DNA from 3 places in the Isoptericola sp. F-RaC21 genome. Region 1 is predicted to be linked to each of the others. Evidence: predicted binding sites of a transcription regulator. Region 1 holds the regulator's gene; each other region holds the start of a gene.
The links. The regulator LexA, encoded in region 1, represses DNA repair genes until DNA is damaged. The targets are predictions, from matches to a motif close to TCGAACANNTGTTCGA.
Positions count from the first base shown of each region.

Region 2: AAG589_RS17125 (HNH endonuclease signature motif containing protein) is a predicted target of LexA. The motif match lies at 2,830-2,845, and genes of this name have one in related genera.
Region 3: AAG589_RS01370 (HNH endonuclease signature motif containing protein) is a predicted target of LexA. The motif match lies at 2,814-2,829, and genes of this name have one in related genera.

Region 1 is NZ_JBCFYX010000002.1:1,002,799-1,008,507, reverse strand. It holds gene AAG589_RS10070 (HelD family protein) at 1-314, shown strand, start outside; gene serA (phosphoglycerate dehydrogenase) at 372-1,610, shown strand; gene AAG589_RS10060 (DUF5302 domain-containing protein) at 1,682-1,861, opposite strand; gene nrdR (transcriptional regulator NrdR) at 1,992-2,549, opposite strand; gene AAG589_RS10050 (LysM peptidoglycan-binding domain-containing protein) at 2,652-2,990, opposite strand; gene lexA (transcriptional repressor LexA) at 3,238-4,053, shown strand; gene AAG589_RS10040 (L-lactate dehydrogenase) at 4,067-5,026, opposite strand; gene AAG589_RS10035 (ATP-dependent DNA helicase) at 5,037-5,709, opposite strand, start outside.
Region 2 is NZ_JBCFYX010000004.1:501,944-507,652, reverse strand. It holds gene pcaG (protocatechuate 3,4-dioxygenase subunit alpha) at 1-122, shown strand, start outside; gene AAG589_RS17140 (lyase family protein) at 115-1,485, shown strand; gene AAG589_RS17135 (alpha/beta fold hydrolase) at 1,482-2,300, shown strand; gene pcaC (4-carboxymuconolactone decarboxylase) at 2,393-2,746, shown strand; gene AAG589_RS17125 (HNH endonuclease signature motif containing protein) at 2,973-4,700, shown strand; gene AAG589_RS17120 (metallophosphoesterase family protein) at 4,824-5,709, shown strand, end outside.
Region 3 is NZ_JBCFYX010000001.1:298,363-304,071, reverse strand. It holds gene AAG589_RS01390 (ArsR/SmtB family transcription factor) at 1-34, shown strand, start outside; gene AAG589_RS01385 (SRPBCC family protein) at 31-531, shown strand; gene AAG589_RS01380 (SDR family NAD(P)-dependent oxidoreductase) at 608-1,375, opposite strand; gene AAG589_RS01375 (NAD-dependent epimerase/dehydratase family protein) at 1,547-2,560, opposite strand; gene AAG589_RS01370 (HNH endonuclease signature motif containing protein) at 2,849-4,600, shown strand; gene AAG589_RS01365 (GNAT family N-acetyltransferase) at 4,629-5,093, shown strand; gene AAG589_RS01360 (MFS transporter) at 5,077-5,709, opposite strand, start outside.

The DNA.
Region 1 (5,709 bases):
TCGTCGCCGCGGCCGACCAGGTCGAGGCGCTGCGCGCCGCCCTCGAGAGCGTCCTGCCGGACGCCCTCGGCCCCGGGGAGGGGGCCCGGCTGCTCGCCCAACGCCCGGAGGACGCGCAGGTCAGCGTGCTCGACCCGCGCGCGGCCAAGGGGCTGGAGTTCGACGCGGTCGTGCTCGTCGAGCCGGCGGCCGTCGCCGAGGGCCCGGGCGGGGCGTCCGACCTGTACGTCGCCATGACCCGACCGACCCAGCGCCTCGTCGTCGTGCACGAACGCGCCCTGCCCGCCGGCATCGTGGAGCTCGCCGCCGCGTGACGCGGATTGGTGAGACGCGTTTGTGGGCGCGGGCCCGCACGGCGCACCATGGGCCTCGTGCTGCGAGCCCTCCTTCTCGAGAACGTCCACCCCGTCGCTGCCCAGAATCTTCGTGATGCGGGCATCGAGGTCGTCACGCGCTCCGGCGCGCTCGACGAGGCCGAGCTGATCGAGTCCCTCGCGGACTTCCAGATCCTCGGCATCCGGTCCAAGACCACCGTGACCCGCAAGGTCCTGCAGAGCGTCCCCGGCCTCCAGGCCGTGGGCACCTTCTCCATCGGCACCAACCAGATCGACCTCGACGCGGCCGCCGCGCACGGCGTCGCGGTGTTCAACGCGCCGTACTCGAACACGCGCTCCGTCGTGGAGCTCGCGATCTCCGAGATCATCGCGCTGACCCGCCGCCTCACGGTGCGCGACAAGGCCCTGCACGACGGCGTCTGGGACAAGACGGCCGAGGGCTCGCACGAGGTGCGCGGCCGGACCCTGGGCATCATCGGTTACGGGAACATCGGCTCCCAGCTCTCGGTGCTGGCGGAGAACCTGGGTATGCGGGTCGTCTTCTACGACACGGCCGAGAAGCTCGCCCTCGGCAACGCGCACCGCGTCGAGACGATCGAGGAGCTGCTCGCCGAGGCCGACGCCGTGACCATCCACGTCGACGGGCGCCCCGGCAACGCCGGCCTTTTCGGGGCGGAGCTGTTCGCGGGGATGAAGCCCGGCGCGATCTTCCTCAACCTCTCGCGCGGCTTCGTCGTGGACGTCGAGGCGCTGCGCGAGCACATCCTCTCCGGCCACCTCGGCGGCGCCGCCGTGGACGTGTTCCCGACCGAGCCCAAGAAGCGCGGCGACGGCTTCACGTCGCCCCTGCGCGGCCTGCCGAACGTCATCCTGACGCCCCACGTGGGCGGCTCGACGGAGGAGGCCCAGGAGGCGATCGGCGAGTTCGTCTCGAAGAAGCTGCGCGACTTCGTGGCGACCGGGTCGACCACGCTGTCCGTGAACCTCCCGAACCTGCAGCTCGCGCAGACGGGCGTCGGGCGCATCATGCTGCTGCACCGCAACGTGCCCGGCGTGCTCGCGCGCGTGAACCAGGTGTTCGCCGACCACGGTGCCAACATCGAGGCGCAGACGCTCGCCACGCGCGGCGAGATCGGCTACGTGGTGACCGACATCTCGGACGTCACGCACCGTGGCGCGTCGGCCAAGCTGCAGGCGATGGACTCGACCATCCGCCTGCGCATCCGCGACGCGTTCGAGCGACCCGAGTTCCCGCCCGGCCCTGCGGCCGGCTGACGCGGCACCCGCGCCACGGACGCACCAAGGGCGGCCCCGGACTCCCGGGGCCGCCCTTCGCACGCCTGCGCTCAGCCCGACTTGCGGCGGAACATCTTCTGCACCGGCCCGGAGGTCTCCGAGCCGTGCACCTGGCCGGTGTTGCCGTCCTTGCCGGCGGTCGGGTGGCTGGCGGCGTTCTTCTTCTCCAACGCCTCCCGGAAGCGCGCCTTCGTGTCCTCGGAGGGCTTTGCCTTGGAGTCGTCCGTCATCGCGGTCACCTCGTCGTCCGTCGGGGTGTGTGCTGGCGCAGAGGATCGCGCAGCACCTGGTGCCGTCCAGCATGCCCCGGCGGCCTCCGCCGCGCCAAGGCATTTCGCACGGACCAGGCGCGGCGCCCGCTCAGTCCGCGGCGCCCCGGCCTGCGGTCGCGGGCTCCTCGACCGTGTCCTCGCCGACCTCTCCGGAGCCGTCGGGCCCACCGGTCTCGCCCTCCGCCGATGCCGCGCGCGCCTCGCGCTCCGCCCGCAGCGACGTGATCGCCGTCTCGAAGTCCTCGAGGGACTCGAACGACTGGTACACGCTCGCGAACCGCAGGTAGGCGACCTCGTCCAGCTCGCGCAGCGGACCCAGGATCGCCAGCCCCACCTCGTTCGCCTCGATCTCGGGGCGACCGGACGCGCGGAGGGTCTCCTCGACCTTCTGGGCGAGGACGGCGAGGTCGTCGGAGCTCACGGGCCTGCCCTGGCACGCCTTGCGTACCCCGGCCACGACCTTGTCCCTGCTGAACGGCTCCGTCACCCCGGACCGCTTGGCGACCGACAGGCTGGCCGTCTCGATCGTGGTGAACCGACGCTGGCACGCGGGGCACTGGCGCCGACGACGGATGGACGAGCCGTCGTCGGACGTGCGCGAGTCGATGACTCGCGAGTCCGCGTGGCGGCAGAACGGGCAGTGCATCCTGGTCTCCTGCGCTCGGCTCCGGACCGGCGCCCGGCTGCCCGTCAAGGTAAGCGGCGGGCGACCGTCCGCGCAAGCAGGATCCACCGCGGCGGCACGCCGTCACTCCTGCGGGAGCAGCACCACCTGGCCGGCCTGGAGCTCGGCCGTCGGCAGGTCGTTGAGCTCGCGCAGCTCGGCGACGACGTCGCGCAGGTCCTCGCCCGCACCGCGCACCGACTGCGCGTACTGCCAGAGCGTGTCGCCCGGCGCCACCGTCTGGAGCCGGACCTCCACGCCCGCGCCCGGCGCCTCGGCCACGGCGCGCTGGCCGACGAGCCCCGCGCCCACGAGCACGAGAAGGACGAGCGCCGCGATCACGACCCGGCCCCTACGGGTGAGCCGGAGCCCCCCGAGGCCGAGGAAGCCGCGGGCGTCGCTGGTGCTGTGCGCGTTCTGCATCGTCCTGCCTCCGGTCCCGTGGCGCCGCGCGAGGCGAGCCGCCTCGTCGAACACCCGTTCGTCGAACACCTGTACGTCGAACTGCTGTACTAGGTGTACCACGTCGGGGCGACACGGTCGAGGCCTGATCGAACAGATGTTTGATGTCGGCCCCGAACTGGCCTAGAGTGGCCGACAGCGCGATGGAAGGTTTGTCGGATTTCATCGGCCCGCCCGCGGGCCGCGCCCCTGGAGGACGGAGAACGCGATGACCAGCGGACGGGACCAGGCCCCGGCGTCCACGACGGCGGCGACGCCGTGGTCGACCCAGGACGAGACCCCCCAGGACACGGCGGGGAGCTCGACGACCGCGCTGGCATCGGTGAGCGAGCTGTCGCCGTCGGCCGACCGCCTCACGCCGCGTCAGCGGCGCGTGCTCGAGACCATCCGCACCTCGGTCGAGGCGCGCGGCTACCCGCCGACGATGCGCGAGATCGGCGAGGCCGTCGGCCTGGCGAGCCCGTCGTCGGTCAAGCACCAGCTCACCACCCTCGAGCGCAAGGGCTACCTGCGCCGCGACCCGAACCGGCCGCGAGCGATCGAGGTGGTCGATCCCGAGACCCCGGCGGCGGGCGAGGCCGGCCCCGAGGGCGGCGCGACCGGGTTCGTCGCCGGCTCGGTCGCCGCGTCGGACGCACAGCCGGCGGAGGCACCGTCCTACGTCCCTCTGGTCGGCCGGATCGCCGCCGGCGGCCCGATCCTCGCCGAGCAGGTCGTCGAGGACGTGTTCCCGCTCCCCCGGCAGGTCGTCGGCGACGGCGACCTCTTCCTCCTCAAGGTCGCGGGCGACTCGATGGTCGACGCCGCGATCTGCGACGGCGACTGGGTGGTCGTGCGCAGCCAGCCCGTGGCCGAGAACGGCGAGGTCGTCGCCGCGATGATCGACGGCGAGGCCACGGTCAAGACGTTCAAGCAGGCCGACGGGCACACCTGGCTGCTGCCGCAGAACGCCGCCTACTCCCCCATCCCGGGCGACGAGGCGCAGGTGCTCGGGCGGGTCGTCGCCGTGCTCCGCAGCCTCTGACGGTTCGGGCCCGTCAGAGGCCGAGCCGGGCCTGCACGGCGCGCATGCCGTCGGCCGACGCGCGCAGGCCGGCGATCTCCTCGTCCGAGAGCGGGGTGTCGATGGTCTCCGCCACGCCGCGGCGGTCGACGAGCGAGGGCACGGACAGGCAGACGTCGCTGATGCCGTAGAAGTCGTCCAGGCGTGACGACACGTTCATCACCCGGTGCTCGTCGTTGAGCACCGCCTCGATGATCCGGGTCGCCGCCAGGCCGACGGCGTAGTTCGTCGCCCCCTTCCCGGCGATGACCCGGTAGGCCGACTCGACGACGTCGGTGGCGATCTGGTGCCGGGCGGGCTCGTCCAGCGGCGGACGCCCCCGGAACGGGCGCCAGTCCAGGAGCGGCACGCCGGCGATCGTGGCGGAGCTCCACAGCACGATCTCCGAGTCGCCGTGCTCGCCGGCGATGTTCGCGTGCACGTTCCCCACGGCGACCCCGCAGTGCCGGGCCAGCGCGTCACGCAGCCTCGAGGAGTCCAGGACGGTGCCGCTGCCGAACACCCGGCCGCGGGGCAGGCCGCTGATCTCCTGCGCCGCGTACGTGACGACGTCCACCGGGTTGGTGACCATGAGGTACACCGCGTCGGGGGCGACCTCCAGGAGCCCCGGCAGGATCGACCGGGTGAGGCCGACCGTCGCCTCGGCCAGGTCGAGGCGGCTCTGCCCGGGCTTCTGCTTGGCCCCGGCCGTCACCGCCACGATGTCGGCGCCGCGGCAGACCTCGACGTCGTCCGAGCCCTCGATCTCCGCCTGCGGGATGAACATGCCCCCGTGCCGCAGGTCGAGGACCTCCGCCTCCACCTTCGCCCGGTTGACGTCCAGGAGGGCGACGGACCGCGCCGCGCCCCGGGCCAGTGCCGCGTACGCGAGGGTGGAACCCACCGCTCCCGCCCCGACGATCGCGAGCTTGGTCGTCCTGCGTGTCTCGTCCACGGCCCCCACGCTAGGTGTCGAGACGCCGGAGCGCAGCGCGGACGAGCTCGCCGTCCGTGGTCGGCCAGAAGTCCGGCATGGAGCGGGTGAGGAACGACCCGTACCGCGCCGTCGCGAGCCGGGGGTCGAGGACGGCCACGACGCCGCGGTCCTCCCCCGTGCGCACCAGCCGCCCTGCTCCCTGCGCCAGCAGCAGCGCGGCATGCGTGGCCGAGACCTGCATGAAGCCGTTGCCGCCCGCCTGCTCCACCGACCGGGCCCGCGCCGCCTTGACCGGGTCGTCCGGCCGCGGGAACGGGATCCGGTCCACGAGCACCAGCTGACAGCTCGGGCCGGGCACGTCGACGCCCTGCCACAGGGAGAGGGTGCCGAACAGACAGGTCGGCGGGTCGGCGGCGAACGCCTGCACCAGCGTCGGGAGCTGGTCGTCTCCCTGGCACAGCACGGGGACGTCCAGCCGCTCGCGCATCGCCTCCGCCGCGGCCAGCGCCGCCCGGCGGGACGAGAACAGCCCCAGCGTCCGCCCGCCGGCGGCCTCGATCAGCCCGGCGATCTCGTCGAGCTGGGCGTCGGTCGTGGGCTCGCGACCGGGCGCGGGCAAGTGCCGGGCCACGTAGAGGATCCCCTGCCGGGGATAGTCGAACGGGCTGCCGACGTCGAGCCCCGCCCAGTCCGCGGTCTCG
Region 2 (5,709 bases), on a different contig from region 1:
ACGCGACCCCGGACGAGGTGCACGGCGTCGTCCGCGGGCTCGCCGCCGGCCTGCCGTCCGACCCGCTCGACCTGCCGGACCCGAGCGGGGAGATCGTCTCCGGGGTGCCGTCGCGTGCCTGACGTCGGACTGCTCACCCCCGGCGCGGACCTCGCCCCCGGCTCGCCCGCCGCCGTCACCGACGACGTCGCCGTCCTGCGCGCGATGCTCGCCGCCGAGGCCGCGTGGGTGCGTGCCCAGGCGCGGTGCGGCGTCGTCCCCGCCGCCGTCGTGCCCGTCGTGGACCGGGCCGTCGTGGCGCTCGCGGCCGACGACGGCGCGGCGCTCGCCCTGGCGACCGAGGTCGCGCGCGACGCGGCGGGCGGCGGCAACCCCGTGATCCCCCTCCTCGCCCGGCTGCGCGCGGCCGTGGAGTCCGGGTGCGGGCCCGCCGTCGAGGCGGGGGTGCCCGTCGCGGACGTCGTGGGCGCGGTGCACGCCGGCCTGACGTCGCAGGACGTGCTCGACACCGCCCTCGTGCTCGTGCTGCGCGACGCCGGCCGGGTGGCCGACGCCGGGCTCGGCCGCGCCGTCGTCGCCGCCGCGGGTCTCGCGCGCCGGTACCGCGACCTGCCCGCGCTGGGGCGCACGCTCACGCAGCCCGCCGTCCCCACCACCCTCGGCGCGCGCTGCGCCGGGTGGCTGCAGGCCCTCGCCGAGGCGCGGGCCCGGCTCGACGACGCGACCCGCGCGCTCCCGCTCGCCTACGGCGGCGCGGCGGGCACGCTCGGGGCCCTGCCGACCCCGTCGACCGGGCCTGCCGAGGCCACGTCGAGCCCGTCGGTCGAGCCCGTCGATGCCACGCCGGCCCCGTCGGTCGAGCCTGTCGAGACCCCGTCCGTGCCCGTGACCGCCGGCCCGTGGCCTCTGGTCGACGCCTGGGCGGCGGAGCTCGGCCTGCCCGTGACGGCCGGCCCGTGGCACGTGACCCGCTTCCCCGTCGTCCGCGCGGCGGGCGCGCTCGCCGAGGCGTGCGCGGCGACAGGCACGGTCGCGGCCGACGTCCTGGTCGGCGCCCGCGGCGAGGTGGGCGAGCTGCGCGAGCCGGCCGCCCCGGGGCGCGGCGCGTCGTCGGCGATGGCGCACAAGCGCAACCCGGTGCTGTCGGTGCTGGTGCGCCGGTCGTCGCTGGCCGCGCCCGCGCTGGCGGCGCAGGTGCTCGGGTCCGCCGGCGAGGCCGTCGACGAGCGGCCCGACGGCGCGTGGCACGCCGAGTGGCCGGCGCTGCAGCAGCTCGCCCGGCACGCGATCGGCGCCGCGCACGCCGCCGCCGAGCTGCTGGAGGGGCTGGAGGTCGACGAGGCGGGCGTCGCGCGGAACCTGCGCGAGCAGCTCGGCGTGGACGCGGGCTCCGCGGACACCGGCGCCGCGGCGACCGTCGTCGACCGGGTGCTCGCGCGGTACGCGCCGGACGCGGGGCCCGACGGCGCGGGGGCGGAGCGATGAGCGCCCCCGACCTGGGCGCCGTGGCGTTCGCGGTGCGCGACGCGTCCCGGCCGCTGCTGGTGCTGGGTCCGTCGCTGGGGACGTCGGTCGCGGCGTTGTGGCACGACGTCGTCCCGCTGCTGGACGACGGGCTCGACGTCGTCGGCTGGGACCTGCCGGGCCACGGCGCGTCGCCGGCCGTGGCCCCGGGGTCGCTCGACGACCTGACCATGGCGGACCTGGCGGCCGCCGTGCTGGGGATCGCCGACCGCGCGCAGGCCGAGCGCGGCGACCCCGGCGCGCCCTTCTGGTACGCGGGCGTCTCCGTGGGCGGCGCCGTCGGCCAGCAGCTGCTGCTCGACGCGCCGGAGCGCGTGCGCGGCGCCGTCCTGTGCTGCACCGCCGCCCGCTTCGGTGAGCCCGGGCCGTGGCTCGAGCGCGCGGCGCTGGTCGCGGCGGCGGGCACCCCGACGCAGGTCTCGTCCTCGGCGGGCCGCTGGTTCGGTCCTGGCTTCCTGGCGCGGGAGCCCGACGTCGGGACCCGCCTGCTGGCGTCCCTGCAGCACGCGGACCGGTTCGGCTACGCCGCCGTGTGCGGGGCGCTGGCCCGGTTCGACGTCCGCGACCGGCTCGCCGAGATCGGCGCGCCCGTGGTCGCCGTCGCCGGCGACGAGGACCCGGCGACGACGCCCGACGACGTCCGCCAGGTGGCGGACGGCGTGCAGCGCGGGCGGCTCGTCGTGATCCATGGCGCGGCGCACCTCGCGCCCGCCGAGCGGCCGGGCCGCGCCGCGGCCCTGGTCCGCGAGCTGGTGGACGAGGGGGAGGGGCGATGACGGAGCACGACGAGCGGCCGGGCGACGAGCGGCCGGACGGCAGGCGCGCGGACGAGAGGCGCACGGGCGACGAGCGAAGGCACGACGCCGGGATGCGCGTGCGCCGCGGGGTGCTGGGCGACGCCCACGTGGACCGGGCCGAGGCAGGGACGACGTCGTTCACGGCGGACTTCCAGGACCTCATCACGCGCTACGCCTGGGGCGAGATCTGGACGCGGCCGGGCCTCGACCGCCGCAGCCGGTCGATGATCACCCTCACCGCGTTGGTGGCGGGCGGGCACACGGACGAGCTCGCCATGCATGTGCGCGCCGCGGTGCGCAACGGGCTCACCGTGGACGAGATCCGCGAGGTGCTGCTGCAGTCCGCGATCTACTGCTCCGTGCCGAGCGCGAACTCCGCGTTCGCCGTCGCGCAGCGGGTGCTGCAGGAGGACGGCCTGGTCTGATCGTCGCTGATCGTGGCTGACTAGCGCAGGTCGTCCACAGCCTTCGGGCGTGCCCTTGTGGCGCGGTGCCATCCCCGCTACTCTCGAACACATGTTCGAAGACGACGGAGCGAGAGTCGCGCCGCCCGCGGCTGGCCGCCGTCGTTCTCGGGCGCTCGGTTCCGGCGCGGCCTGTGCCCCGGTCGCGCCGGAACCGCCCACGTCGCGCGCACCGCACGTCACGGCGGTGCGCGCGACGGTCCTCGAACGAGCCCTCGCCGGCCTGCTCGGTGGCGACGGGCCCGGCGATGGTCGGGACGAGCGTGGTCGGGACGAGCGCCTCGGCGATCGCGCCGCCCGGGTGCGCTGGGCGCCGGACGGCGCGACGGTGGACGCCGCGATGCTGGACGTCGCAACGCTGCACGCCGCGACGCTGCACGCCGCGACGCCGGACACCGCAACGCTGGACACCCCGACGCTGGACACCCCGACGCTTGACGGCGCCGCGCCACGGCACGGGAAGCTCGAGGCGCCGGCGCGCGACGACAGGGCACCAGCCGCGACGGCCCGCGCGGGCTCGGCGGCCGGGAGCCTGAGCGACGACCCGTTCGACCGTCCGCTGCTCGCCGTGCTGGACGACGCGGCCCCCGGCCCGGACCTCGCGGGCACGCTCGCGTCGCTGGACGAGGCCGAGCTCGACGACTTCACGATCCTGGAGGTGCTGGCCGCGTGGGAGCGGGTCGCCGCCTGGGCGCAGGCGGGCTCCGCGCGCGTGCTGGCCGAGATGCTGGAGCGCACGCGCGGCTCGTCGCGGCACGAGTTCGTGGCGGACGCCGTCGCGGCGCGGCTCGGCCAGACCCGGCACGCGGCCGCGCAGCTCGTCACGGTGGCGCACGGGACGGCCCGGCTGCCCGAGGTGGCGGACGCCCTCGCGGCGGGCGTCGTTGACCGTCGCAAGGCGGAGGCGCTGATCGACGCGGGCCGGCTGCCCGACCCCCTGCGCCGCGAGGTGGTCGCCGGCGTGCTGCCCGACGCCGAGCGCCTCACCGTCCCGCAGATCCGCGCGCGCATGCGCCGCGCGGAGATCGAGGCCGACCCGGAGGGCACGGAGGCCCGGCACCGCGCCGCGCGCGCCGAGCGCTTCGTCCGGCTCGAGCCGGTCGACGACGCGATGGCCTACCTCACCGCCTACCTGCCCGCCGACGACGCCGCGCGCGCGTTCGCGGTGATCGACGACGCCGGGCTCGCCCTGCGCCGGGCGCCCGGCGAGTCGCGTCGGCTCGACGAGTGCCGTGCCGACGCCCTCACCGCGCTCGTCACCGGACGGCTCGCCAACGGTCAGCTCGCTACCGGACGGCCCGCCGCCGGCGGCACGGCACCGGGCGGCGACGTGGACGGACCTGTGTCCCCGTCGTGCCGGGGCGCGCGTGCGGGCATCCGGGTGACGGTGGCGGCGTCGACCCTGCTCGGCTCGGACGACCTGCCCGCGATCCTGGCCGGCCACGGCCCGATCCCGCCGGCGATGGCGCGGGCGCTCGCGTCCGACCCGGACGCCGTCTGGCAGCGCCTCTTCACCGACCCGGGGAGCGGCGTGCTGACGGACCTGTCCCCCCGCTCCTACCGCCCGAGCGCCGCGCTGCGCGCCGCGGTCGTCGCGCGGGACGTCACGTGCACGTTCCCCGGCTGCCGGGTGCCCGCCGCGTCGTCGGACCTCGACCACGTCGACCCGTTCGACCCCGCGTCGGGCGCACCGCAGACCCACGGCGACAACCTGCACGCCCTGTGCCGCACCCACCACCGGGCCAAGACGGTCGGCGGGTGGCAGGTCGCACGGGACCCGGACGACGGCCGCACCACCTGGATCGCGCCCACCGGTCACCGGTTCGCCCGCGACCCCGTGCCGCAGGACCCTCGCGTCACGTCCCGGCCGCCGGCCCGCCCGCCGGGAGACCGGGACGGGCCGCCGCCCTTCTGAGCTCGCCCCGAGCAGGCGTCCCGACCGCCGCGCTGTCCGACGGCCGTGCTGTTCGACACCTGTGCACGGGAGGTTCATCGCCCGGTGCCCCCGACGTCTCCCGGGCCTCTTACGTTCCGGGGCATGACCGAGAACCAGAACGAGCACGTCGACGACTCCGAGCGGGACGGGCTGGGCCGCCGCACGTTCATGACCCTGACGGGGCTGGGCGCGGCAGGCACCGCCGTCGCCGCGGCACCGTCGGCGGCGGCGTCCAGCGGCGCGGCGTCCGCGGGGGCGGGGCACACGCCGCGGCTGCGCTTCCGCAAGGACGGCACGTACACGATCGTGCAGTTCAACGACACCCAGGACGACGAGAAGATCGACCGCCGCACGCTGGAGCTCATGCGCGCGGTGCTCGACGACGAGCAGCCGGACCTGGTGATCCTCAATGGCGACAACATCACGGGCGGCTGCGACACCCCGCTCGAGATGCGGCAGGCGATGAACAACGTGGTCCAGCCGATGGAGGAGCGGCAGATCCCCTGGGCGATCACGTTCGGCAACCACGACGAGGACTCGACGCCCAGCAGCGGGGTCGACGAGGCCCAGATGCTCGCGTTCTACCGCTCCTACCGCTACAACGTGAACGGCCCGACGGCGAAGGGCGTCACCGGCCAGGGCAACTCGCACCTGCTGATCGACGGCACGGACGGGAAGCCGGCGTTCAACGTGTGGCTGCTCGACTCGGGCCGGTACGCCCCGGGCACGATCGACGGGCAGGACCTGACGGGCTACCCGACGTGGGACTGGGTGCGGATGGACCAGGTGGACTGGTACTACCGCACCTCGGTCGAGCTGGAGAAGCGGTACCGGCGCGCGATCCCGTCGCTGATGTTCATCCACATCCCGCTGTGGGAGTACCGGTTCATGTGGTTCGGCTCGGTCGACGGCCGCACGGCCGCGGACCACGAGCGCGGCGTCGCGCGCCACGGGATCGTGGGGGAGCGCAACGAGGAGGAGTGCCCGG
Region 3 (5,709 bases), on a different contig from region 1:
TGCCCGACCGGACGAACGAGGAGATCGATCATGACCAGCACCACCACCGGCACCGCCGTCCTGACGCTGCCGAACGACACCGACATCCACGTCGTGCGCCGGTTCGCCGCCCCCGCGGCCGCCGTCTGGCGCGTGTTCACCGAGCCCGAGCTGATCGCCCGCTGGTGGGCCGGCAAGCGAGGCACCGTCACGAGCGTCGAGATCGACCCGCGCCCGGGCGGCACCTACCGCTACGCCATGCAGGCCGAGGGCGGCTTCGAGGTCGCCTTCCACGGCGAGTTCACCGAGGTGGTCCCGCCCGAGCGCCTCGTGCACACGGAGGTCTACGAGGGGATGCCCGACGGCGACTCCGCGGCCACGCTCAACACGTACACGTTCGTCGAGGAGGACGGCGCCACCACGCTCACGCTCGTCACCCGCGCGCCGAGCAAGGAGGTGCGCGACGCGATCGTCGAGTCGGGCATGGAGGGCGGGATGCAGGAGGGCTTCGACCTCGTCGACGAGCTCGCCGCCAACCTCGCCCGGGCCTGAGCGCGGGTCGAGCCTGTCGAGACCTCCGGAGCGTTCCGGGGCGACGTGCCTCGACAGGCTCGACCGGCGTCCCCGGTCAGACGGCGGTGTAGCCGCCGTCGACCAGCCAGTACGCACCGGTGACGAACGACGCGTCGTCGGACAGCAGGAATCGCACCACCCTGGCGACCTCCTCGGGCTCGCCGAGGCGACCGAGCGGGTGCTTGGCGACGAGCGCGTCGCGCGCCTCGGCGGGCAGGCTGGACTCGACCAGCGGCGTCTTGATGTACGCCGGGCCGACGGCGTTGATGCGCAGGCCCTGCGGGCCGTACTCGGCGGCGGCGTTCTTCGTGATGCCGACGACGCCGTGCTTGGCGGCCGTGTACGCGCCGCTGCCGAGGGCCGCGACCGTGCCGTGGATCGACGCCATGTTGACGATCGCGCTCTCGCCCGCGCCCTGCTCGAGCATCGCGGGGATCTGCGCCCGCATGCCGTACAGCACCCCGTTGAGGTTGATGCCGATGACGCGGTCCCAGTCGTCCAGGTCGGTCTCGCCCGCCGGCGCCTGCTTGCCGCCGATGCCCGCGTTGTTCACCGCGTAGTTGAGCCCGCCGAACGTGGCCTTCGCGAACTCGACCGCCTTGGCCGAGTCCTCCTTCACCGCGGTGTTCTGCTCGAACGCCGCGGCCTCGCCGCCGGCGGCCTTGATCTCGTCCGCCACGCGCTGCGCGGCGTCCAGCCGGATGTCGGTGACCACGACCTGGGCGCCGTGGGCCGCGAGCTCCTTGCTCACCGCCTCGCCGATGCCCGAACCGCCGCCCGTCACGAGCGCCACCCGACCCGCGAGACTGCTGCCTGCCGCCATGTCCGTACTCCTTCGCACCACGCCCCGACGAGCGGTGACGCTGGTGCGCGACGACGGCCCGGACGGGACGAACGACCGCCCCGTCGCCCTCGTGAGGGAAGGGGCGCTGACCCTTCGACCGTAAGCCCGCGCGTCGGACGTCGGGCTCCGACCGGGCCCGAAAGTGACGCACTAGACGCCGGAGTCAGAATCCTTGGTGGCCCTGCGCAGCCCGGCCACGACGTCGGCCTCCTCCGCCGCGGTCAGGCCGGTGACGTGCGCGTCCGGAGTCGCGCGCAGCCAGGCCAGCGTGTCGCGGGCCGTGTCCTCGACCGGTCTCGGACGCAGCCCGGCGGCGAGCGCGGGGCCGGCGTCGTGCGCCGGCATCCCGTCGTACTCAGGCCGCGGCAGCCACAGCGGCAGGGACCGCTCCCCGGACCACGGCCGGACGTCGGCAGCCGCCAGGGTGGCGTCGTCCGCCCACACCCAGCGCGGTTCGGCGCCGACGCCGCGGGCCGCCGCCGCGAGCAGGTCGCCGATGGGGGTCACCGGGCCGACGGCGTCGAACGTCCCCTCGGCGCGGCGCTCGGCGAGGTCGACGGCCCAGGCCGCGAGGTCGCGCACGTCGATCACCTGGACCGGGGCAGCCGGGTCGCCGGGCGCCAGCACGTCGGCGGCCCCGTCGAGCACCCGGGCCAGTCGCGCCGGCCAGTATGCGAACCGTCCGCTGGGGTCGCCCGGCCCGACGATGAGGCCGGGGCGCACCACGGCCGCCGACGCCGCCCCCTCGCGGACGGTGTTCTCGCACGCGACCTTCATCGCGCCGTACGCCTCCGGGTTCTCCGCCCCGTCGACGTCGCCGGGCTCCGGCTCGCGCAGCCGCCCGACGCCCGGCCCGCCCGGGTCGCCGTCGTCCGCGTACACGTTGACGGTCGACACGAACACCCAGTGCGCGTCCGGCAGGGCGGCCACAGCGCGGCGCACGTGCGACGGCGTGCGCGAGACGTCGACGACGGCGTCGAAGCCCTCCGCGGCCAGGGCCTCCGGGAACGCGTCGGCGCGGTCCAGCCGCACGTGCCGCACGCCGTCGGGCACCGGACCCGACCGACCGCGGTTCGCGGCCACCACCTCGTGGCCGCGCGACACGGCGTCCGCCGCGACCGCCCTCGACAGGAACACCGACCCACCCAGCACCAGCAGCCTCATGCGCCCCAGCCTGGCGTACGCAGACGCCGCGCGCCCCACCTTCTGCCCGCGGCAGAACGCCCCGGGACGTCAGCGGCCCCGGCCTCGAGGCCCGGTGGCCACGGCTCGACTTCCGCGAGACGTTCCGCGACCGCCTTGGGGATCAGGCCGCGCGCAAGCCCGCGTCCGTCGTGGCCGGCAACGTCGCCCGGGGCGGTGCCGACCCGGGTCCGTTGACCACTCCGATCGGCTGTCCACAGATGTCACCAAGGGGTAGAACACATGTTCGAGTATCGCTAGCCTCGAGGCATGACGACGACGCACCCCGACCCTGCGACCGGCGCCGATGTCAGCGCGGGCAGCGGTGCGAGCACGTCCATGGATCTCCAGGCGACAGCCGACCGGATCGCCGCGATGCCTTGGTCGTGGACACCGTCGATCAGCGAGCTGCTCGCGGAAGAGTCCGAGCGCGTCCGCGCGTCCGCGGGGCACGACGCCACGACGTGCGACACCGACACCGGGCAGGTTCGCCAGGACGCCCCGGGAGCGTTCGACGCCCGGCCGCCGCGGCCGTCGCTGGCGGACCTGGACCTTGTGCTGGACGAGCTTGCCGCGAACGACGCCCGGCTCGCCGCCGTGCACGCCGAACGTGCCGCCCTTCTCGCGCGGGCCGCCGGACTCGCCGAGGCGCTGGAGACCGACCTGCTCGACCAGCACGACCCCACGGCCAGACGTGCACCGTCCGCCCGCAGGCTCGAGCTCGCCCGTCGCGCCGTGACTGCCGAGATCGCCACCACCTTGCACCTCGGGGAGCACGCCGCGGGCGCCCTCGCCGACCATGCCGTCACGCTGACCGGCAAGGCTCCCGCGACCCTGGCCGCCCTGCGCGACGGCCGCCTGTCGTGGGCGCACGCCGCGGCGATCAGCAAGCACCTCGCCGACCTGGCCCCCGACGACGCCGCAGCGGTCGAACGATCCGTGCTCGCCGCCGCGCTCGACCCGAGCACGGGCATGATCACCTGCACACCGACGCAGCTCAGCCGCAGGGCGGTTCACGCCCGCGAGATCTCGCACCCCACGCCCGCCGACGTCCGCCACGCCGAGGCAGCGGACCGACGCGCCGTCTTTCTCGACGAGGGACGCGACGGCATGGCGTGGCTCGTCGCCCACCTGCCCGCGCCCCTCGCGCACGCCGCACACGACCGCCTCACCCGCGCGGCCCGACACCTCCGGGCCGAGGACGACCCACGGACCCTCGACCAGGCCCGCGCCGACACCCTCGCCGCCCTCCTGCTCGACGACGGCACCCTCGACGTCGAGGCCGTCCCGACGGTCGAGCCCGTCGAGACCACGGATCGTGTCCCGACACCCGCGCCCGGCGCGACGATCTCCACCACGCTGGCGACCCTGGCACGTTCCGTCCGACCGCAGGTCACCGTCACGGTCCCGGTGCTGAGCCTGCTCGGCCTCGCCGACGCCCCCGCCACCCTCGACGGGCACGTGCCCATCGACCCTGACACCGCCCGCCGGCTCGCGGCCCTCGCACCGTCGTTCCGGCGGATCCTCACCCACCCCGAGTCCGGTGCCGTGCTGTCCGTCGGCCGTACCGCCTACACGGTTCCCACCGACCTCAAGCACCTGGTCCAGGCGCGGGACGCCACCTGCCGCTTCCCGGGCTGCACCCGCCCCGCCCAGGGTTCAGACCTCGACCACACCACGGCCTGGGCCGACGGCGGCGCCACGGCCGCCACCAATCTGGCCGTGCTCTGCCGTCGACACCATGTGGTCAAGCACCAGACGACCTGGCGGGTCAGACAGGTGGGCACCACCCGCACCGACGGCAGCCACGTCGGCTGGGGCGGCACCCTCGAATGGACGTCCCCCACCGGCCGGCGGCACGTCACTCGTCCGGACCCGATCGACGTCACCCGCCACCGGTCCATGCCCTGTGGCCACGAACCACCCGACGACGATCGCGACGCCCCGTCCGACGTGCCGCCTCCGGCGGCCCCGCCCCCGCCCGATCCAGCCAGCCCGCCCTGGCTCGACCCGCCGTTCTGACCCGGAGCCCGCCTGCTACCGTCCCGCCGTGCCCGACTCCCCCGCCTCCGCCGTCACCTTCCGCCTCGCGACCCGCGACGACCTGCCGCGCGTCGTCGAGCTCATCGCCGACGACGCCGTCGCCGCGGCCCGCACGGGGACGTTCGGCCCGGCCCACGTCGCCGGCTTCGAGGCGATCGAGGCGAGCCCGAACGACGAGCTCGTCGTGGCGGAGCTGGACGGCGCGGTCGTGGGCGTCATGCAGCTGACGTTCGTGCCCGGCATCTCGCGCAACGGAGCCACACGCCTCCTGGTCGAGGCGGTGCGCGTCGACGCCACGCTGCGCGGCCGAGGCCTGGGTCGCGCGCTCATGGAGCATGCCCACGAGCGTGGCCGCGAGCGCGGCTGCGCCCTCGCCCAGCTCACGTCCGACAAGCAGCGCCCGGACGCGCACCGGTTCTACCGGTCGCTCGGCTACGCGCAGTCGCACGAGGGCTTCAAGCTGCAGCTCTGACGTCCCGGATCCCGACCATGCTCACCAGCCCGCCGAGCACGAGCAGGCCCGCGGTGACCAGCAGCGCGCGGTGGAACGACGCGACGTCGAGCACCCCGCCGAGGATGACCCCCGCGAAGGCGACGGTCAGCAGCCCGGCGACGCGTGAGACGGCGTTGTTCACCGCCGACGCGATGCCGGCGTCCGCGGGCGGGGCCGCGCCCAGGATCGCGGACGTCAGCGGCGCGACGGTGATGGACAGGCCGAGGCCGAACACGAGCAGCCCCGGCAGCACCTGCGTGACGTACGTGGCGCTCGCGTCCATCGTGAGCAGCAACAGGTAGCCGGCGCCCGCGACCACCGGGCCGATCGTCATGAACCACCGCGCCCCGTACCGGGCGGCGAGGGTGCCGAACCGCGTCGACAGGGCGAGCATCGCGAGCGTCGACGGCAGCTGCGCCACGCCGGCGGCCGTGGCCGAGTAGCCCGCCACCTGCTGCAGGAACAGGCCGAGCACGAACCCGCCGAGCGAGAGCGCCCCGTAGACGGCGAACGTCGCGAGGTTGCCCCAGGCGAAGTTGCGGGCCGCGAACAGCCGCGGCGGCATCATCGGGTCGCGCGCCCGCCGCTCGTAGAC